DNA from 3 places in the Streptomyces sp. NPDC054786 genome. Region 2 is predicted to be linked to each of the others. Evidence: riboswitches for the same ligand, from Rfam matches in the RefSeq annotation. Region 2 holds a riboswitch; each other region holds the start of a gene.
The links. A riboswitch is a leader RNA that binds a small molecule or an ion and turns the genes downstream of it on or off. The one in region 2 is predicted to bind cobalamin.
Positions count from the first base shown of each region.

Region 1: linked by a shared signal. The riboswitch ahead of ACWGI6_RS26610 (prenyltransferase/squalene oxidase repeat-containing protein) and the one ahead of cobN (cobaltochelatase subunit CobN) in region 2 are both predicted to bind cobalamin.
Region 3: linked by a shared signal. The riboswitch ahead of ACWGI6_RS06990 (HoxN/HupN/NixA family nickel/cobalt transporter) and the one ahead of cobN (cobaltochelatase subunit CobN) in region 2 are both predicted to bind cobalamin.

Region 1 covers NZ_JBSHAW010000034.1:11,021-18,184, forward strand. The annotation lists gene ACWGI6_RS26610 (prenyltransferase/squalene oxidase repeat-containing protein) at 1-1,025, opposite strand, end outside; cobalamin riboswitch at 1,195-1,354, opposite strand; gene ACWGI6_RS26615 (MBL fold metallo-hydrolase) at 1,563-2,660, opposite strand; gene ACWGI6_RS26620 (aldehyde dehydrogenase) at 2,937-4,388, shown strand; gene ACWGI6_RS26625 (ferredoxin) at 4,388-4,621, shown strand; gene ACWGI6_RS26630 (TetR family transcriptional regulator) at 4,900-5,532, opposite strand; gene ACWGI6_RS26635 (glycosyltransferase family 4 protein) at 5,772-7,164, shown strand, end outside.
Region 2 covers NZ_JBSHAW010000039.1:74,196-81,359, reverse strand. The annotation lists gene cobJ (precorrin-3B C(17)-methyltransferase) at 1-702, opposite strand, end outside; gene ACWGI6_RS29125 (precorrin-8X methylmutase) at 804-1,436, opposite strand; gene cobG (precorrin-3B synthase) at 1,519-2,877, opposite strand; cobalamin riboswitch at 3,010-3,169, shown strand; gene cobN (cobaltochelatase subunit CobN) at 3,208-6,810, shown strand; gene ACWGI6_RS29110 (DUF4097 family beta strand repeat-containing protein) at 6,909-7,164, opposite strand, start outside.
Region 3 covers NZ_JBSHAW010000006.1:25,063-32,226, reverse strand. The annotation lists gene ACWGI6_RS07005 (enoyl-CoA hydratase/isomerase family protein) at 1-489, shown strand, start outside; gene ACWGI6_RS07000 (DoxX family protein) at 639-1,190, shown strand; gene ACWGI6_RS06995 (VOC family protein) at 1,352-1,852, shown strand; gene ACWGI6_RS06990 (HoxN/HupN/NixA family nickel/cobalt transporter) at 1,921-3,108, opposite strand; cobalamin riboswitch at 3,107-3,313, opposite strand; gene ACWGI6_RS06985 (alpha/beta fold hydrolase) at 3,464-4,312, opposite strand; gene ACWGI6_RS06980 (MarR family winged helix-turn-helix transcriptional regulator) at 4,309-4,929, opposite strand; gene ACWGI6_RS06975 (hypothetical protein) at 5,054-5,479, shown strand; gene ACWGI6_RS06970 (nucleoside/nucleotide kinase family protein) at 5,436-6,092, opposite strand; gene ACWGI6_RS06965 (methyltransferase) at 6,289-7,164, opposite strand, start outside.

The DNA.
Region 1 (7,164 bases), on a different contig from region 2:
GAGTTCTTCTCCAGCCACTTCAGCGGCTTCGCGGCGGCGGCGCCGTGCCGGCCGGCCGCCAGCGCCACCACGGCGTCGGCGGTGTTGCCGACGTCGGGCTGCTTCTCCGCGCCCGGCATCGCGGAGAGCAGATGCTGTCCGTTCTTGTCGAGCTGCGCGACGAGGTAGCCGTCGCCGCCCGCCGCGGCCTGCGCCGGATCGCTGCTGCCCGCCTTCTTGCCTTCGCCGTCCTTACAACTCACCGGCTTGACGGGGGCGTTTGCTCCCTTGCCGGCCGGCTCGACGACAAAGCCCTTGCCGAGCGCTCCGGTCGCGGCGGCCGCGGTGGCGTCGGCGTTCGGGGCCGCGCCCTTGAGCTGGAAGGTGAACGCGCCGCGCGCGTCCTCCTTCGCCTCGCAGCCCAGCCGGAAGGTGAGCAGCCCGTCGTAGGGGGTCTTGCCACCCTTCTTCGACGTCACGGACCGCGGCTTCTCGCCCGCCGCCGCGAGCGCGCCGATGACCACGGAGGTGGAGTTGGCGTCGCTGGCCGAGCCGGCCATCGAGCTCCAGCCGCCGTCGTCGTTCTGCACCGACTTCAGCCAGCTCACGGCCTTCTGCACGGCGCCCCCGTGCCCGCCCAGCGCGGCCAGCGCCTGCACCGCGGCGGCCGTCTGGTTGGTGTCCCGCATGGTCTTGGCGTCGCAGGGCTTGCCCGGCCCGGCCCGGAAGGCGGTGAACGAGCCGTCGGCGCACTGCTGTCCGGCCAGCCACTTCACGGCGGATGCCGCGGGGCGTATGCCCACGGTGTCCTGGGCCAGCAGCGCGAGCGACTGCCGCCAGACCCCGTCGTACTGCGGGTCCTTGGTGCCGTACAGCCCGTCGGGCAGCTTCTTGGGGGATGCGGGCGGGGAGTCCGCGTACGCGGCGGGGGCAGCGGCCGCGCCCAGCACCACCGCGGCCGCCAGCGCCGTGGCGGCGCGGCGCGCCAGGAAGGCGACGGAATGCGGCAAAGGGGCCTGGTGAGCCATGGAAGCCATGGGGGCCATCGGGTCGGTGCCTCTCGGGTCGGGTCGCGGCGATGCTACGCAGCCGCGCTCGGCCGGCCGTCCGCGCGCCGATCCATGAATCGGGCGCGGTGGCACCGGGCTCAGCTCCGTATACCTCGACGGTGCCGCGCACCGGCCGTCCGCACGGGCGGGCGGTTCCGGTGGCGGGAGCCTTGGTCGTGCCCCCTCGGGTGTTCCGGCTCGTACGGCCCTCCGCGCCCGGCCAGGGGCGCGGTGCGGGCAGGCCGTCCTCACGGTTGCGGGTCAGCGCCGGATTTCCACCGGCTTCCCCCGATCGGGTACGGATGAAGTTGTCCCGCACACCTTAACCGGCCCCCGCCCGGCCACTCGCTCGCCCGTACGAGCCGGAACTGCTCGGGGGAGAGCGCCGGGCGGGAATCGGCCGTGGGCCGGGGAGGGCGCCGGGCGGAATCCGGCCGTGGGCCGACCGCGGGCCGGCGTGGGCCGGGCGGCAACCGGCCGCCGCCTCGTCGAGGCCCCTCCCACGGTCCATGGCCCGATGGCCCCGCCCGTCCCTCACACCGCCTGGTACCGCACCGGACAGGACCCCGGCACCCGCTCCGCCTGCCCCTGCTTCACCAGACGGCGCAGATGGGCCTCGGCCTCCGAGACGGCGATATTGCGCGAGGCGTACGGGATCTGCCCCCAGGGGCGGTTCCACTCCATGGCCATGGCCAGCTGCCAGGGAGTGCGGGGTTCGCGCAGCAGCGCCCTCAGCTGGGAGAGCCGTGCCTCGTGGTGGGCGATGAGCTCGCGTACGCGTCCGCCGGCGTCGATGAAGGCGTGCTGGTGGGCGGGCAGCACCTCGGCGGGCGCGAGCCGGCCCACGCGTTGGAGGGAGTCGAGATAGTCGCCCAGGGGATCGTGGAGGTCCCGATCGTGGAGGTCCCTCACGCTCCCACCCTCGTTCGAGCCGGGGGGACGCCCCTCGCCCTCCGGGTCCTCGTACAGGCCGATGTGCGGGGTGATGCCGGGGAGGAGATGGTCGCCGGAGAAGAGCCGGCCGAAGCCGGGGGCCTGCCCCGACGGGTGCTCCTCCTCCAGATGGAGACACACATGACCCGGGGTGTGCCCCGGTGTCCAGATGGCGCGCACCCGGCGCCCCGGCAGATCGAGCAGCTCGCCGGGGCTGATGTCGCGGTCCGGCAGCGCGGCTCCCTGTCCGGGCAGCTTCCGGCCCCGCCCCTGGGCGCGCGCCTCCCGCAGCGGTGCCAGATGCTCGTCCGGTGCGCCCGCCGTCGCGAGCCTGGCGGTCAGGTGGTCGAGCCACCGGCCCGGTTCGGCCTCGCGGGTGCGGCGGACCACGTCGGTATCCGCGGCGTGCATCGCGATCCAGGCGCCGGAGGCCTCTCGCACCTTGGCCGAGAGGCCGTGGTGGTCGGGGTGATGGTGGGTGATCAGGACGCCGTGGAGATCGGCGAGGGCGAAGCCGCAGGCACTGACGCCGGCGACGAGGGTGTCCCAGGAGTCCGGGTCGTCCCAGCCGGTGTCGATGAGCACCGGCCCGCGGTCGGTCTCCAGGAGGTGGACGAGGGTGTGGCCGAGCGGGTTGTCCGGGATCGGGACGGCGATGCTCCACACCCCGCCCTTGTGGTCGGTCACCTGTGGCGTCATCCGGTCCCCTTTCGGTGTGGCATACACCCGGTACCGGCTTCACTATAACTAGAACTGGTTTCAATGCGGAGGGAAGTGACCTTCGTTCCGGCGGAGTTGGGATTCGGCCCGCGCCGTGGACTCCTGCAACTAGAACTGGTATCAGTTCCTGTTGCGGTGAGCGATGCTGATGCAGCATCAGGAGCCACCCAAGGGGCAGCCAGGAGACCGCTCAGGGACCCTCAGGACCCCTCAGGGATTGTCGGACAGGCGGCCAACCCGCAGGAGGCGGCAGCGATGAGCGACCTCGTCGAGCACGGAAAGCTCTACATAGGCGGTGAGTGGGTCGATCCGGCCGGCCGGGACACGATCGAGGTCGTCTCGCCCCACACCGAACAGGTCATCGGCCGGGTGCCGCACGCCTCACGGGCCGATGTCGACCGTGCGGTGGCCGCGGCCCGTACGTCCTTCGAGTCCGGGGTGTGGGCGAACGCCCCGTTGGCGGACCGGATCGCGGCGGTGGCCCGTATCAAGGACGGCATCGCGGCCCGCAGCGAGGAGATCGCCAAGGTCATCAGCTCCGAGAACGGCACGCCCTTCACCTCCGGCGTCATGGTGCAGTCGCTGGCCGCGATGCTGGTGTGGGACGCGGCACTGACCGTGGCCCGCGACTTTCCGTTCGAGGAGCGGCGGGACGGGGTGCTGGGTCCGCTGCTGGTGCGGCGGGAGCCGGCCGGGGTGGTCGCTGCCGTGGTGCCGTGGAACGTCCCGCAGTTCACCGCCGCCGCCAAGCTCGCACCGGCGCTGCTGGCCGGCTGCTCGGTGGTGCTCAAGGTGTCGCCGGAGACCCCGCTGGACGCGTATCTGCTCGCGGAGATCGCGGCCGAGGCCGGGCTGCCGGCGGGGGTGCTGTCGATCCTCCCGGCGGACCGCGAGGTGAGCGAGTACCTGGTCGGGCACCCGGGCGTGGACAAGGTGTCGTTCACCGGCTCGGTGGCGGCGGGCAAACGGGTCATGGAGGTCGCGGCCCGGAACCTCAGCCGGGTCACTCTGGAGCTGGGCGGGAAGTCCGCTGCGGTGATCCTGCCGGACGCGGATCTGGACGCGGCGGTGGCCGGCATCGTGCCGTTCGCCTGGATGATCAACGGCCAGGCGTGTGTGGCCCAGACGCGGATCCTCGCACCGCGCAGCCACTACGACGAGATCGCCGAACGGTTCAGCGCGGCGGCGTCCGCGCTCACCGTCGGCGACCCGCTGGATCCGGCCACCGAACTCGGCCCACTGGTTGCCCGCCGTCAGCAGCAGCGCTCGCTGGACTACATCGCGCTCGGACGGCAGGAGGGCGCCAAGGTCCTCACCGGCGGCGGCCGGCCCGAGGGGCAGCCGACGGGCTGGTATGTCGAGCCGACCCTCTTCGGCGAGGTCGCCAACTCCATGCGGATCGCCCGCGAGGAGATCTTCGGCCCGGTCATCTGTCTGCTGCCGTACGACGACGAGGCCGAGGCGGTACGGATCGCCAACGACTCCGACTACGGGCTCTCCGGCTCGGTGTGGACGGCCGACGTCGACCACGGCATCGACCTCGCCCGGCAGGTCCGCACCGGTACGTACTCGGTGAACACCTTCAGCATCGACATGCTCGGCCCGTTCGGTGGCTACAAGAACTCCGGCATCGGGCGGGAGTTCGGGCCGGAGGGCTTCGGCGCATACATGGAGCACAAGATGATCCATCTGCCGGCCGGTGCCTGATGGGGGACCGCTGGCGGGTGGAGGTGGACCGGAGCGTCTGCATCGGGTCCGGGATGTGCGTCGGCGCGGCGCCGGACGGCTTCCGGCTGGACACGGCCCGGCAGTCGCACCCGGTGGCACCGGAGACCGATACCGACGAGGGTGTACTGGCGGCGGCCGAGGGGTGTCCCGTGGAGGCCATCACCCTGACCCTGGCCGACAGCGGCGAGGCGGTCTTCCCACCGGAGGAGTGAGCGGGCCCGGGGTGCGGGGTGCGGGGCGGCGGGAGCCCCGTAGGGGGTGTGGGGTGGTGGTCCCGTAGGGGGCCGGTGGGCCCCTTGCGGGCCAACTACCCGTGCCTGCACGGGAGTTAACGGTAGGTCCCCGCGATTCACTCATTTGTGCGGCAGCGGCACGGATCACTCAACGGTCCGCTCAACAACCCCGTCCCGGCGCCCCGTCCCGGCGCCGCATCCCGGCGGCCCACCCAACAGGCCATCCAGCAGCCCATCTAGCGGCCCATCCTGCGGCGTCAGCGCTCCGTCCCGGGTGCCGTGAGGTCGATCAGGCGGCACACCGTCTCGATGTCTATCTTCACCTGGGCGATCGAGGCCCGCCCCGACAGCCAGGTGATCAGCGCCGAGTGCCAGGTGTGCTCGATGACCCGGACCGCGGAGAGCTGCTCGGGGGTCGCGGGGCCGTCCAGCCCCATCGCGTCGAGAATGATCGCGGTGGTCAGCCGGGAGACGGTGTCGACCTCGGGGCTGACGGAGCGGTCGGCGAAGGTCAGCGCGCGCACCATCGCGTCCGCGAGATGCGGCTCGCGCTGCAGTGCGCGAAACGCGCGCATCAGGGTCTGGGCGACCCGGGCGCCCGGGTCCTGCTCCGACGGGGGGCGCTTGCGCAGCGTTTCGTGCATGTGCTGGAGCTGGTCCTGCATGGTGGCGACCAGCAGATGCACCTTGGAGGGGAAGTAGCGGTAGAGGGTGCCGAGCGCGACGCCCGAGGACTCGGCGACCTCGCGCATCTGCACGGCGTCGAAGCCACCACGGGACGCCAGCTTGGCGCTGGTGTGCAGGATGCGGCGGCGCCGGGCCTCCTGACGCTCGGTCAGGGGAGGACTCGCGGGAAGCGTCGGCCTGGCCGCCTTGGATTCCGTAGTCATATTTCCCATTCCGTGGCATTCCGTCCGCGATGCGGTGAGTGCCGGTGGTGTGATCGGCACAGCATGGCAGGGGGGCGGGTGGTGGCGCGAATCACCTGGTGCGGCTCTTTTCGCATCGTTCTCGGCCGGTAGATTCGAAGCTCGCTGAACTGACCAGTAGCCAATCAGTTCTGAAACTTGTTCTAGATTACCGCCAGCGGTTACGCTCCGGCGAAAGTCCAGTGAGAAGGGGGCCGAGCGTGACCGCAGAGGCCGTCCAGGCAGCCGCGCCTCGCCCCGCAGAGGCCTCCTCGGCCTCCGCCCCGTCGAACGGTGAGCGTCCCCTGCGCATCGCGATGCTCACGTATAAAGGGAACCCGTTCTGCGGCGGTCAGGGCGTCTATGTGCGTCACCTCTCGCGCGAACTGGCCCGCCTCGGCCACACCGTCGAGGTCATCGGCGCCCAGCCCTACCCCGTCCTCGACGGCGGGGTGCCCCTGACCGAGCTGCCCAGCCTGGACCTCTACCGCCAGCCGGACCCGTTCCGTACGCCGAAGCGCGGCGAGTTCCGCGACTGGATCGATGCGCTCGAGGTCGGCACGATGTGGACCGGCGGCTTCCCCGAGCCGCTGACCTTCTCGCTGCGGGCCCGGCGCCATCTCGCCGCCCGTCGCGGCCAGTTCGATGTCGTCCACGACAACCAGACCCTCGGCTACGGCCTGCTCGGCGGGCCCGGCGCGCTCGGCGCCCCGCTGGTCACCACGATCCACCACCCCATCACCGTCGACCGGCGGCTCGATCTGGAAGCCGCCGGCGGCTGGAGGCGCCGTGCCTCCGTCCGCCGCTGGTACGGCTTCACCCGGATGCAGAAGCGCGTCGCCCGGCGACTGCCGTCCGTGCTGACCGTCTCCGGCTCCTCCCGCCAGGAGATCGTCGACGACCTCGGGGTGTCCGCCGGCCGGATCCATGTGGTGCATATCGGCGCCGACACCGACCTGTTCTCGCCAGATGCCTCGGTCCCCGAGGTGCCGGGACGGATCGTCACCACCTCCAGTGCGGATGTGCCGCTCAAGGGCCTGATCCACCTGGTCGAGGCGCTCGCCAAGGTGCGCACCGAGAATCCCGACGCGCATCTGGTGGTCGTCGGCAAGCGCGCCGACGACGGGCCGGTCGCCGCCGCCATCGAACGGCTCGGACTGTCCGATGCCATCGAATTCGTCAAGGGCATCACCGACGGCGAACTGGTCGACCTGGTCCGCAGCGCCCAGATCGCCTGTGTCCCGTCCCTCTACGAGGGGTTCTCGCTGCCCGCGGCCGAAGCGATGGCCACCGGCACCCCGCTGCTGGCAACGACCGGCGGCGCCATCCCCGAGGTCGCCGGGCCGGACGGCGAGACCTCGCTCGCGGTGCCGCCGGGCGATGCCGGCGCGCTGGCGGGCGGACTGCTCCGGCTCCTGGGCGACGAGACGCTGCGCCGGCGGCTCGGCGCGGCCGGCCGGGAGCGGGTGCTGGCCCGCTTCACCTGGCGCCAGGCCGCCATCGGCACCGCCGAGCGCTACCGCGAGGCCATCGCCCTGCAGGGCGACCGGTCCGCCGCCCGGACCTCGCTGCGGGCCACGCCCGCGGCGGCCGCCGGTGCCGCGCCGGCGCCGA
Region 2 (7,164 bases):
CTCGGCGCGGGTGGCCATCGCCGACGGCGGCACGTCGGCGATGCGGCTCGGCACGACGCTGACGGAGAAGTACGGGACCGTCTCCGCGTCGATGTCCGCCAGCTTCCGCGTGCGCTCGCCGGGCATGGTGGCGCGCTCGACGTAGTGGGCCTCAGGCAGGCGGCCGGAGCGTTCCATGGCGCGGCGGACGGTGGGGAAGGTGCGGCCGAGCTTCATGACGACGGCGGTGTCGGTCGAGGCCAGACGGGCGGTCAGTTCCTCCTCCGGGAGCGTGCCGGGGAGGATCGTCAGGACCTCGTCGGCCTCGGCGAGCGGCCTGCCCAGGCGGGCCGCGGCGGCGCTGATGGAGGTGACGCCGGGGATGACCTCGGTCGGGTAGCGGTGGGCCAGCCGCTTGTGCATGTGCTGGTAGGAGCCGTAGAAGAGCGGGTCGCCCTCGGAGATGACGGCGACGGTGCGGCCGGCGTCGAGGTGGACGGCGAGGCGGGCGGCCGCGGACTCGTAGAACTCGTCCAGGGCGCCCCGGTAGCCGCCGGGGTGGTCGGTCGACTCGGTGGTGACCGGGTAGACCAGCGCCTCCTCGATGTGGTCGGCGCGCAGATGCCCGGCGGCGATGGAGCGCGCGATCGAGCGTCCGTGCCGGGCGCTGTGGTACGCGATGACGTCGGCGCCGGCGATGACGTCGACCGCCCGGACCGTCATGAGGGACGGGTCGCCGGGGCCGAGGCCGACCCCGTAAAGGCGGCCGGGGCCGGCCGTCGTCGCGACGCTGCCGTCACCGGTTGCCTGCTGCTCGCTCACGCTTACTCTTCCTCGCTTGCCATGGCGTTGATCGCGGCCGCGGCCATGGCGCTGCCGCCCCGGCGTCCGCGCACCACGATGTGGTCCAGCTTCGACGGATGGGCGATCAGCGCGTCCTTGGACTCGGCGGCGCCGATGAAGCCCACGGGTATGCCGATGACGGCGGCCGGGCGGGGCGCGCCTTCCTCGATCATTTCGAGGAACCGGAAGAGGGCGGTGGGGGCGTTGCCGAACGCGACCACGGCGCCTTCCAGCCGGTCCCGCCACAGCTCCAGGGCCGCGGCGCTGCGGGTGGTCCCCATCCGGGCGGCCAGGTCCGCGACCGACGGGTCGGCGAGGGTGCACAGCACCTCGTTGCCGGCCGGCAGCCGCTTACGGGTGACGCCGCTGGCGACCATGTTGGCGTCGCAGAGGATCGGCGCACCGGCGTGCAGCGCCTTGCGGGCGGCTGCCACCACGTCGGGGGTGAAGGCCAGATCGCGTACCAGGTCGACCATGCCGCAGGCGTGGATCATCCGGACCGCGACCTGGCTGACGTCGGCGGGCAGCCCGGCGAGGTCCGCCTCGGCGCGGATGGTGGCGAAGGACTGGCGGTAGATCGCCGCACCGTCCTTCTCGTAGTCGAACGCGGTCACTGTGGCCTCGGGGTTGTCGGGTGCGGGAGGGCTCGGGGGGCTCGGGTGATTCATGGGGTGGGGCATGGGGCTTCGGGGCGGTTCATGGAGCCGGGGGCGGGGCCGCCGCGGTGCGTGCGGCGGGCGGTGCGGTGTCCGGCCGTACCAGTGCTACCCGGTAGCCCTCCGCCGTGGCCAGCACGTCGACCCAGGTGCCGTGCGGGTGACCGCAGCGGCGTGCGCAGCCGGACCAGTACACGGGGAGACCCTCGGGAGCGAGGCCGGTGGGCGCGTTGTCCGGGACGGCCGGGCCGGTGGCGACGGCGGCCGTGGCGTCGGCGCGTACGTCGGTGAGGGACTTGGCACAGCCGGGGCGGCCCGTACAGGCGCCCAGGCGGCGCCAGGGGGAGGCCGGGTCGGTGATCAGTCCGGCGGTGGTGAGCTCCGCCAGCCGGCCGGGTGCCGCGGCGGCCGGCAGTCCGGGCAGGACGATGCCGCGCCACGGGGTGAGGCGCAGTGCGCCGGCGCCGTCGTCGGCGGCGATCGCGGTCAGCAGCCGCCATTGGGCCACCGACAGCCGGCCCAGCGGCGCCAGGACCGAGAGCGCCCGGTCGCCGTCGGGGCCCTCGACGATGCCGGGGGCGGAGGAGTCCGCATACGGCGGGGAGGTGCGGGTTCCGGGTGCGGGAGCCTCGGGCACGTACGCGGCCCCGATGCCCGCCGACCGCAGCGCGTCGGCCACGTCCAGGGCGCTCAGCCCGTGCCCGTCCGGGAGTTCGCGGACCCGCCAGGCGCCGCTGCCGCTCGCCCCGGCGGCGGTCAGGAAGGCCTCGGCGGCGGCGAGCGCGGCGCGCGGTACGTCCGGGCCGGCGATCCGCAGCGCCGCCGGATCGTCGCCGATCCGCAGCAGGGCGCTGCCCGCCGGGCCGGTCCGGTCCCCGTCCGGTTCTGCGAGCAAGCTCACATCTCCGCCGAGCGACGCCACATCGCCCCGTCCGTCGTCCACAACGAACAGGAAACGGCCGGAGAGGGCGGTCGCCGACTCGCTCGCACAGAGCAGTGCGTCCAGCTCACGGGCCCACCGTCGCACGTCAGAAGGGGTGTGCCGGTCCAGTCCGGCCAGCGGGGAGGCGAGGATGTTGCGGATGCGTTCGTGGCGCTCGGAGGGCAGCAGACCGGCGTCGCGCAGCAGACCGGCGAGCCGGGCGCCGCAGCCCTCCGCAAGTCCGCGGAGCTCGGCGTTGCCGCGGGAGGTGAGGGAGAGATGGCCGTCGCCGAGCAGCTCAGCGGCGTCGGCCAGGACATTTGCCTGACGGGCCGTCAAATCCCCGGCGGGTACCCGGATGCGGGCGAGATTGCCGTCGGCGGCCGTATGCAGCCGCAGCGCTCCCGGGCAGGCGTCACCGCGGTCGCGCAGAGGCGGTGCGGCGGCCTGCGGCCGTGTCGAGGGGGAGGGCGGCATGGCCGCGAGCATACCCACGGAGGTGGGCGCCGATCCGGGCCGGATCCGGCCATGCACCCGGCCCGCCGTGTGCACGCCCCCGTCCCGCCGCGGCCTGCCGGGAGGCCCGCTTACCTCGCCCGGCCACAGCCCTTACTATGCAGGTCGGTGGGTCGGCTGGCCCGCCGGACGCCAGCGACGGCGCAGGGTCCTACGGCCCTAGGGAGGAAGCCCGGTGAGAATCCGGCGCGGTCCCGCCACTGTGAACCCGGCCTGCCGGGCGAGCCAGGAACTCCCGCCGTCCTTACGACCACCCGGGGCGCGGACACCCCGAGGAAGGCCTGCGCTCGCATGCTTCTGCTGCTGTCGACCTCCGACACCGACCTGCTCAGTGCCCGCGCGGCCACGGGTCCCGTGCCGTACCGGCTCGCCAACCCCGCCCGTCTCGACGTCGCCGAGCTGCCCGCGCTGCTGGAGGGCTGCGACCTCGTCGTCGTGCGCCTCCTCGGGGGCATCCGCGCCTGGGAGGAGGGCCTGGAGGTGCTGCTCGCCGAGGACCAGCACCGGCCGGTCGTCGTGCTCACCGGTGAACAGGCCCCCGACGCCCAGCTCATGGAGCAGTCCACGGTCCCGGTCGGCATCGCGGCCGAGGCGCACGCCTACCTCGCGCACGGCGGGCCCGCCAACCTCGGCCAGCTCGCCCGCTTCCTCTCCGACACGGTGCTGCTGACCGGCCATGGCTTCGAGCCGCCCGCGCCCGCCCCCAGCTGGGGCCCGCTGGAGTGGGAAGCCCGCAACGAGACCGGCCCGCTGATCGCCGTGCTCTACTACCGCGCCCACCACATGAGCGGCAACACCGGCTTCGTACGGACCCTGTGCGAGCAGATCGAGGCGGCGGGCGGCCGTGCCCGCCCCCTCTTCGTCGCCTCCCTCCGCGCCCCCGAGCCGGAGCTGATCGAGGAGCTGCGGGCCGCCGACGCCCTGGTCACCACGGTCCTCGCCGCGGGCGGCAGCAAGCCCGCGGAGGCCTCCGCCGGCGGCGATGACGAGTCCTGGGACGCGGGCGCGCTGGCCGCCCTCGACGTACCGATCCTCCAGGCCCTGTGCCTGACCGGGCCGCGCAGCGCCTGGGAGGAGAGCGACGAGGGGCTGTCGCCGCTGGACGCCGCCTCGCAGATCGCCGTCCCCGAGTTCGACGGCCGGCTGATCACCGTTCCGTTCTCCTTCAAGGAGGTCGACGAGGACGGTCTGCCGGTGTACGTGGCCGACGCCGAGCGCGCCGCCCGGGTCGCCGGCATCGCCGTCCGGCACGCCCGGCTGCGCCACATCCCGGCCGCCGAGAAGCGCCTCGCCCTGGTGCTGTCCGCGTACCCGACCAAGCACTCCCGGATCGGCAACGCGGTCGGCCTGGACACCCCCGCCAGCGCCGTCGCGCTGCTGCGCCGTCTGCAGGCCGACGGCTATGACTTCGGCACCGAAGAGGTTCCCGGCCTCGTGTCCGGCGACGGCGACGAGCTGATCTACGCCCTCATCGAGGCCGGCGGCCACGACCAGGAGTGGCTGACCGAGGAGCAGCTCGCCCGCAACCCGGTCCGTATCCCGGCCGCCGACTACAAGCGCTGGTACGCCACGCTCCCGCAGGAACTGCGGGACTCCGTCGAGCAGCACTGGGGGCCGCCGCCCGGCGAGATGTTCGTCGACCGCAGCCGCAACCCCGACGGCGACATCGTGCTGGCCGCCCTGCGCCGCGGCAATCTCCTCATCCTCATCCAGCCGCCGCGCGGCTTCGGCGAGAACCCGATCGCGATCTACCACGACCCCGATCTGCCGCCCTCGCACCACTACTTGGCGGCGTACCGCTGGATCGCGGCCTCGGCCGACGACGGCGGATTCGGCGCGGACGCCATGGTCCACCTGGGCAAGCACGGCAACCTGGAGTGGCTGCCCGGCAAGAACGCCGGGCTGTCCGCGGCCTGCGGCCCGGACGCCGCCCTCGGCGATCTCCCGCTCGTCTACCCCTTCCTGGTCAACGACCCGGGCGAGGGCACCCAGGCCAAGCGCCGGGTCCACGCCACCCTCGTCGACCACCTCGTCCCGCCGATGGCCCGCGCCGAGTCCTACGGCGATATCGCGCGCCTGGAGCAGCTGCTCGACGAGTACGCGGCCATCTCCGCCATGGACCCGGCCAAGCTGCCCGCGATCCGCGCCCAGATCTGGACGCTGATCCAGGCCGCCAAGCTCGACCACGACCTGGGCCTGGAGGCCCGCCCGGACGACGAGGGCTTCGACGACTTCCTGCTGCACGTCGACGGCTGGCTGTGCGAGGTCAAGGACGCCCAGATCCGCGACGGTCTGCACGTCCTGGGCGGCGCACCGGCCGGCGAGGCCCGCGTCAACCTCGTCCTCTCCATCCTCCGCGCCCGGCAGATCTGGGGCGGTACGTCCGCCCTGCCCGGTCTGCGTGAGGCGCTCGGTCTCGACGAGTCCGCCGCGACCCGGACGACCGCCGACGAGGCCGAGGCCACGGCCCGCGCGCTGGTCCAGGCGATGGAGGACGCGGACTGGGACCCGGCGGCGGTGGCCGGGACCGCCGAGGGGCACCCGGCCGCGGTCGCCGACATCCTCGACTTCGCCGCCCGCCAGGTCGTCCCGCGCCTCGCCGCCACCACCGACGAGATCGACCACGCGGTGCACGCGCTGAACGGCGGTTTCGTTCCGGCCGGTCCCTCCGGCTCCCCGCTGCGCGGTCTGGTCAACGTCCTGCCGACGGGCCGTAACTTCTACTCCGTCGACCCCAAGGCCGTCCCCTCCCGCCTCGCCTGGGAGACCGGCCAGGCCCTCGCCGACTCCCTGCTGGAGCGTTACCGCACCGACAACGGCGACTGGCCGCAGTCGGTCGGTCTGTCCCTGTGGGGCACCAGCGCGATGCGGACCAGCGGCGACGATGTCGCCGAGGCCCTCGCCCTGCTGGGGGTCCGCCCCGTATGGGACGACGCCTCGCGCCGGGTCAACGGCCTGGAGCCCATCGCCCTCGCCGAGCTCGGCCGCCCCCGTATCGATGTCACCCTGCGCATCTCCGGCTTCTTCCGCGACGCCTTCCCGCACGTCATCGGCCTGCTCGACGACGCAGTACGGCTCGCCGCCGGCCTGGACGAGCCCGCGGAGTCCAACTTCGTACGCGCCCACGCCCAGGCCGACCTGGCCGAGCACGGCGACGAGCGGCGCGCCACCACCCGCATCTTCGGCTCCCGCCCCGGGACGTACGGCGCGGGCCTGCTCCAGCTGATCGACTCCCGCGACTGGCGCACCGACGCCGACCTCGCCGAGGTCTACACCGTCTGGGGCGGTTACGCCTACGGCCGCGGTCTCGAAGGCCGGCCGGCCCGGGACGAGATGGAGACCGCCTACAAGCGCATCGCGGTCGCCGCCAAGAACACCGATACCCGCGAGCACGACATCGCGGACTCCGACGACTACTTCCAGTACCACGGCGGCATGGTCGCCACCGTCAAGGCGCTCAAGGGCAAGGCCCCGGAGGCGTACATCGGTGACTCCACCCGTCCGGAGACGGTCCGCACCCGCACCCTCGTCGAGGAGACCTCCCGGGTCTTCCGCGCCCGGGTGGTCAACCCCCGCTGGATCGAGGCGATGCGCCGCCACGGCTACAAGGGCGCCTTCGAACTCGCCGCGACCGTGGACTACTTGTTCGGCTACGACGCCACCACGGGCGTGATCGCCGACTGGATGTACGACAAGCTCGCCCAGACCTACGTCCTCGACCCCGAGAACCGCGACTTCCTGCAGGAGGCCAACCCCTGGGCCCTGCACGGCATCGCCGAACGCCTCCTGGAGGCCGAATCCCGCGGGATGTGGGAGAAGCCGGACGCCGACACGCTGGCGGCCCTGCGGCAGGCGTTCCTGGAGACCGAAGGGGAGCTGGAGGGGGAGGACTGACGCCGGGGGCGGGGTCCGTCCCGCCCCGGTCGGCAGGCGGCCGGGGCCCGGCGACCGGGCCCGCTCGGCCGTCCCCGGCCCCGCCCGATGCCACGGCATCAGGCGGGGCGTGCGGTGATGTCCCCGTTGCTGGTGGTCAGGTCCAGGTGGAAGCGTCCCGCCGGGTCCTGGGCGACACCTATGTGCTTGGCGCCGTTGCTGGTCTCCGCGGCCACCCGGTACGGCCCCTTCGGCAGCCGCAGGGTGATGCCGCCGTTGGACGTCTTCGCCCGGACGCTCTGGGCGAGAGCCGGGGTGAGATCGATCGCCCCGTTGGAGGTCTCTGCCGCGATGCGCTTGCCGGACAGGCCGCGT
Region 3 (7,164 bases), on a different contig from region 2:
GTTCCGGTGATCGCCGAGATCCGCGGTGTCGCCGCCGGTGCGGGATGCCAACTCGCCCTCGCCTGCGATCTGCGGCTCATGGCGGACAGCGCACGGATCGGGATGCCGATCGCCCGGCTCGGCATCCTCGCCAGCCCTGCGTTCGCCGCCCGCATGGTCGCGCTGGCCGGGCCCGCCGCGACGCGGGAGTTGCTCTACACCGGCCGACTGGTCGACGCCCGCACCGCGGTGGCCCTCGGGCTCGCGGACGACGGCGTGCCCGCGGACCAACTCGCCGCCCGCACCCGTGACCTCGCCGCCCGGATCGCCGAGCAGCCACCCGCGGCGATCCGGGCCGCCAAGCAGGCGGTGACCGCCGCGCTGGCACCACAGCGGAAGGCCGCCGCCGTCAATCCGCGGCCTGCGGTGGCGCGGTCCGACTTCGACCGGGCGATCGGCGCGTTCCTCGGGCGATCGGACGCCGCACCGGTCCCGCCCGCCGCCTCCTGACCGCTGCCGGTCCGGGCGTCGGTCCGTGTGCCGGGACCTGTTGTCCGCCGTGGGGGTGCTGTGTATCGTCGGGACGGTGACTTGAAGTTTCAAGTAGTTCTTCCGGCGGTGCCTCGCGGGCCGTCCCCGACATGCGAAAGAGCACTCTCATGACGTCCCCCCTCAGCACTCTCGAGTCCTCCCGCATCGGCGCCTCGACGCGCCCCGCCCCCTCCTCGCACGGCTACGACACGGGGCTGCTCCTGCTGCGGATCGCGCTCGGGCTGACCATGGCGGCCCACGGTGCCCAGAAGCTGTTCGGCTGGTTCGGCGGTCCGGGGCTGGACGGGACCGGGCAGTTCTTCACGATGAGTGGCTATCCGTCGGGCAGGACGATGGCCGTCGTCGCCGGTCTGAGCGAGACGCTCGGCGGGCTCGGGCTGGTGGTCGGGCTGCTCACGCCGCTCGCCGGTGCGGCGGTCGTCGGCACGATGATCAATGCCCTTGCCGTGAAGTGGGGCGGCGGCTTCTTCGCGCCCAAGGGCGTCGAGTACGAGCTGCTGCTGACCGCGGGTGCCGCGGCCCTGGCGCTGACCGGGCCCGGCCGCTACGCCATCGACCGTCTCCTGCCGGGCCTGCGCGCACACCGGCCGGTCCACGGGGTGGCCGCGCTGGTGCTGAGTGTGGTGCTGGCGGGCGCGGTTCTGCTGGTCCGGAAGTGACCCGGAAGTGAGCCGCTCCCCGCACTTCGGGCACCCGGGCCGAAAACGGCCGGATCCAGGCCGGCGGAATCCGGGCAGCGTCGGGGCGGGCGGGGTAGATCAGGAGTGGGGGAGGGCACGGCCCCGGCGGTGTCGTGGCAGGAGATCGGAGAGCAGGCTGCATGTCCGTACGACGTCTGAACCACGCGGTGCTCTACGTCCGTGATGTGGCGCGGTCGGTCGCCTTCTACACCGAGGCCCTCGGGCTCGCGGTGGGGATCGAGGTTCCGGGAAGGGCCGCGTTCCTCAGCGCTCCCGGCTCACTCAATGATCATGATCTGGCGCTGTTCGCGGTGGGGCCGGATGCGCCGGGGCCCGAGGCCGGGCGGGTCGGGCTCTACCACCTGGCCTGGGAAATCGGCACGCTCGGTGAGCTGGTCGCGGCCCATGCGCAGCTCGTCGAGCGGGGCGCGCTGGTGGGGTCGAGTGATCACCTCGTCGCCAAGTCGCTGTACGCCAAGGACCCGGACGGCAATGAGTTCGAGGTGATGTGGCGGGTCCCGCGGGAGGACTGGCCGGGTTCGGACCAGCCGGAGCGGCTGCTGCCACTCGATCTGGCGGCGGCGCTGGAGCGCTGGGGGCCGGATCTGGTGACGGGTTCGGCGGCCGGTTCGGCCACATGAAAGGGCGGCTGTGGCCCGGCGCCGATACGGGCGCCGGGGGCGTACGGGGCGGGTGCGGCTGACGCGCCTCAGGAGCCCGGCGCGGCCTGCTCCGCCGCCCCCGCCCGCTGCGCCGACGTCGTTCGCTCCGCCCGCTCCGCCCAGCGCTTTTCGACGCCGGCCAGTCGCCAGTACGCCAGCGCCGCGGCCCACACCACCACGAACAGGCCGACGATGAGGAAGCCCGCGTTGCCGAGGTCGAGGCCGGAAATCCAGCCGGTCAGCGGGTCGTTGAGGGCGAGCTTCTCGTGCAGCACGGTCACCAGCTCGATCGTGCCGATGAAGAAGGCGACGGCGATCGACAGGCCGGTGATGGTGAGGTTGTAGTAGACCTTGCGCACCGGGTTGGAGAACGCCCACTGGTAGGCGAAGTTCATGAAGGTGCCGTCGAGGGTGTCGAACAGGCTCATCCCGGCGGCGAAGAGCAGCGGCAGGCACAGCACGGCGTACCAGGGCAGGCCGGCCGCGGCGCCGCTGCCGGCCATCACCATCAGGGTCACTTCGGTCGCGGTGTCGAAGCCGAGCCCGAAGACGAAGCCGAGCGGGAACATCTGGCCGGGGCGGGAGATCGAGCGGGTGAACCGTCCCAGGAAGCGGTTCATGAAGCCGCGTGCATCGAGGCGCTGCTCCAGCTCGGCCTCGTCGTAGTGGCCGTTGCGCATACCGCGGAAGACCCGCCAGATCCCCGCCAGCGCGATCAGGTTGAGGGCGGCGATGAGGTAGAGAAAGGTCCCCGAGATCGTGGTGCCGACCGTGCCCAGGATCTGGTGCGTACGGGACTCGTCGTTGAGCAGGGTGCCCGCGAGCTGGGCGCCGCCCGCCACCAGGGCCGCCATCGCGACGACCACGCTGGAGTGGCCGAGGGCGAACCAGAAGCCGACCGAGACGGGCCGCTTGCCGTCGGCCATCAGCTTGCGGGTGGTGTTGTCGATCGCGGCGATGTGGTCGGCGTCGAAGGCGTGCCGCATACCGAGGGTGTACGCGGTGATACCGAGCCCCACCCCGAAGACCTGGCTGCCCACCGCGTAGTGATGGGGCACCACGAGGAGGAAGAGCACGCCGAAGGCGATGAGGTGCAGACCGGCTATGACGGCCATCAGGCCCGCGGTGCGGACGGTGTCCTGCCGGCGCCAGCGGAAGGCGGCGGAGGCAGGGGTGGGACGGGTATCGGTGGACAGGACCATCCGGCGGTTACGCTCCAGCACCTCGTGGATCAGTTCGTGAGATGCCGTGGCCGGTCTCCTGGCTTACGGGTGCGCGCGCCCGCCCCCGCCTTCCCGGCCGCGGCCAGTGGCGCCGCAGGCGCGCCGTGCGCCTGCGGAAGGGGCGGAAACTCCCCGATCACAGTGGCGAGGGCCGCTCCGGTCTGGGACCACAAGGTCCGTCACCGGCTTCCCGAACACCACGGCCCGGTCACTCTAACTGCCACCAGGGAGGGGTGAGGTGCACGGGGCTTGCCCGTGGCCCGGGAGGGAGTACTCGCCGGACGCGGCCGGCCGTTCCACGGGGCGGTCGTTGCCACCTCGGCCGCCCTCGGAGCCGGTGGTCCCAGGGGCCGTGGTCCGCGGTGGGTCAGTGGTCCAGGGATGAGAGGAAGGTGTGGAGTTCGCGGTCGAAGAGCGCGGTGTTCTCCAGATTGACCATATGGGCCGCCCCCGGTATCCGGACTCTTCGGGCGCCGGGAACGGTCAGCGCTATCGCATGGGCATTGGCGGAGATGTCACTGCTGTCGAGGTCGCCGTCGAACACGACCGTCGGCACCCGGATCTCGGCCAGGCGGTCCGCGGCGCCGACCTCAAGGGGCATACCGGCACCCACGCCCTCGGCATGCACCTCCACATTGGCCTCGGCCGAGGCGCGCATCCGCTCGCGGAATCCCGGGTGCACCGCGGACGGTTCGCGATGCGGTCCGTCCACCCACATCCGCAGGAAGTGCTCGACATACCGTTCCGCGCCGTCCGGTGTGCCGATCGCCGCCACCTGCGCCTTGATGTGCTCCAGGAGGAAGGGGTCGGTGAAGGCGCGGCCACTGATGCCGGGGGAGGCCAGCGCGAGGGCCGTCACCCGCTCCGGGCGGGCTATGGCGGTGTCGAGTGCGACCCGCGCACCATGGGAGAGGCCGACGAGGACGGCGCCGGGGACATCGAGCGCGTCGAGCAGGGCACACAGGTCGTCGTGGTTGGCGTAGTCCCCGGCCACGGTGGAGGACAGGCCGTGGCCGCGGAAGTCGTAACGGATCGCGCGCAGGCCGGAGTTCACCAGCCAGGCGAACTGCTCGTCCCACATGTGCTGGTCGAGCATGCCGCCGTGGAGCAGCACCACCGCGGGGCCCGAGCCGGCCGTCTCGTAGAACAGCTCACCGTCGTCGATCGGCACGAGCCCGTTGTCGATCTCGGACCAGGCGGTGATTCGTCGGGTCATCTTGCGGGCCGTCCTTTGTGTGCCGGATGCGATGAACTGGGCGTGATGCCATTGTCGTCGCTATTGCCGCCGCTGCCGTAACTGCCGTGACTGCCGCTTTCCTCCGGTGTCATGTGTGAGCCGTTCGCCAGGTGGCGGAACTCCTCGCCGAGCCGGTCCAGTACACGCAGCGCGGTACGGACGTCCTCGGCGGACAGGTCGGCCAGCCGCTGCCTGAGCTCCGCCGCCTCGCACTCCTGGACGCCGCGTATCGCTTCCGTGCCTTCGGCGGTGAGCCGGATCAGGGACGAGCGGCGGTGTGCGGGATTCGGGGCGGTCGCGACCAGGCCCAGCTCCACGGCGTGGTTCACCCAGCGCTGCACCGGCTGCCGGTCGAGCCCCATCCCGCGCGCCAACTGCGGGACGGTGCGCGGGCCTTCGGTGCGCAGCGCGTCCAGCAGTGCGTGTTCGCCGGCGGTCATGCCGGTGCCCGCCAGCTCGCGCTCTACCGCGCGGACGACCGTGCGATGCAGCGGCCACAGGCGTCGGATGACGCCGTACAGCAGGTCGTCGGTGGTCGTCGGTTCGCCGTCACCGGCGACTTCGGTCTCTCCGGCACACCCCTCAATGACACTCATGATGTCATGATGACATCGGTGATGTCGTTTGGGAAGAGCGCTGCCGCGGAAAGGAGTTGAGGAGGCGGCCGGCGCGACGGGGCTCGTGCGGCCGGTGGAGTGGGACGAGAAAGGTGGACGGCGGATGAAGGTCGGTCTGTTGCGTGCGGTCGGGGCGGCCACGGCCGTGTACGGGGTGGCGGTGGCGGCGCTGCCCGATCTGCTGGCGCGGCCCTCGGGACTGGTGGACGGCGAAGGGCGGACCGCGCCGGCGACCCGGACCGCACTGCGTCCGCTGGCCTGGCGGGATGCGGTGAGCGGACTGGCGATGACGCTGGCGCCGGAAGGCCCGGCGCTGCGTGCCGCCGCGTATGTGCGGATTGCGGCGGACTTAGGGGACGCCGTGCTGCTCGGTGCGACGCTGCCGGGCCGCGACCGGAGGCTGAAGGCGGTGGCGGTGTCCGTCGGGTGGGGCGCGCTGTCGGTGGCCGGACTGTTCGCCGGCCGGCGCGGGCGGGGGAGCGGGGTTATGCGCTCGGTGGAGGCGGGGCCTCTTCGGGTGCGAAGCTGATGACGAGGTCGGCGCGGTCACGAGTGGCCGCCACGACACGGGCGTTGGCCTCGTCCGAGGTGTGCACGAACCGCTCGGCGTCGGCGCGCGGACGCCCGAACCGCTCATGCCGGTCGACCAGCCGGCGGATCCGTTCCGGGGTGTCCAGCTCCACGTACCAGACCTCGTCGAGCAGCGCCCGGACCCGCGACCACGGGGCGGAGTCGAGGAGGAGGTAGTTGCCCTCGGTGACGATGAGGGGAATGTGGGGCGCCACGGCGATGCTGCCGGCCACCGGCTCCTCGATCCGGCGGTCGAAGGCCGGGGCGTAGACGGCGGTATCCGGCTCCGGGGAGCGCAGACGCGCCAGCAGTGCCGCGTATCCGGCCGGGTCGAAGGTGTCCGGCGCGCCCTTGCGGTCCGTACGGCCCAGACGGTGCAACTCCGCCTCGGCGAGATGGAAGCCGTCCATCGGGACGAGCGCCGCCTGTCCGGCCAGCTCCGCCACGAGGTGGGCGGCGAGGGTGGACTTGCCGGCTCCGGGCGGGCCGGTGATGCCGAGCAGCCGCCGTCGGCCGGGTGCCGCGGAGGCGGCGAGCCGACGGGCGCGGGAGAGGAGATGCCGGGGATCCATGGTGCGTCCATCGTGCCTGACGGGCGGGGCGCCTGCGGGATGCCCGCGGTCGGCGGCCGGGTACGGGGGCGCAGGAGGCGGGCCGGGGCGGGGCGGGCCGGTCGGCTCGGCCGTGGTGCCGGTGGCACGGCCCCGAGGTACGGCCCCGAGGGCCACGGCGCCTGGGGGCCGGTCGGTGCGGAGCGGCGGGAAGGTCCTAGCGGGGGCCGGACGTGCCCCGGTCCGCGGTGCCCAGGCGCCACAGGGAGGTGACCTCGGCCGCGCGGGCCACGTGGAGCGGGTCGGAGGTGTCGCGGGCACGTGGGTGGCGCGGGGTGATGTCGAGTCGGCCCAGGATCGTGAGGCCCGCCTTGGCGAAGGCGTCGAGAAGCTCGGCATGCGCGCGCAGGCCGAGGTGTTCCGCCAGGTCGGAGAGGATCAGCCAGCCCTCGCCGTTCGGCGTGAGATGGTCCGCGAGGCCGCTCAGGAAGCCGTACAGCATCCGGTTGCCCGGGTCATAGACCGCGTACTCCACGGGCGAGGTCGGCTTTGCGGGCACCCACGGCGGGTTGCAGACGATCAGTGGCGCGCGGCCGGCCGGGAACAGATCGGCCTCGATCACTTCCACCTGTCCGGCGACGCCCAGTCGTTCGGTGTTCTCACGGGCACAGGCCAGCGCGCGCGGGTCCTGGTCGGTGGCCACGACCCTGCGGACGCCGCGCCGGGCGAGCACCGAGGCCAGTACGCCGGTGCCGGTGCCGATGTCGAACGCCAGGTCCTCGTCCGGCAGCGGAGCCTCGGCCACCAGGTCGACGTACTCGCCGCGGGCCGGGGAGAAGACGCCGTAGTGCGGATGGATGCGGTCGCCGCCGAGCGCCGGGATCTCGACGCCCTTCTTGCGCCATTCGTTGGCGCCGATGAGCGCGAGGAGTTCGCGCAGCGAGACGAGCGAGGCGGTCGGGCCGGAACCCTCGGCGCCTGCGGCTTCCCCGTCGGCCGGCCGGCCGGGGCCGTACGCCCGGCTGCAGGCCTCACGGACATCGGGGGCGCGGTGCAGCGGGACGGCCAGGGTCGCATCGAGCGGGACCAGCAG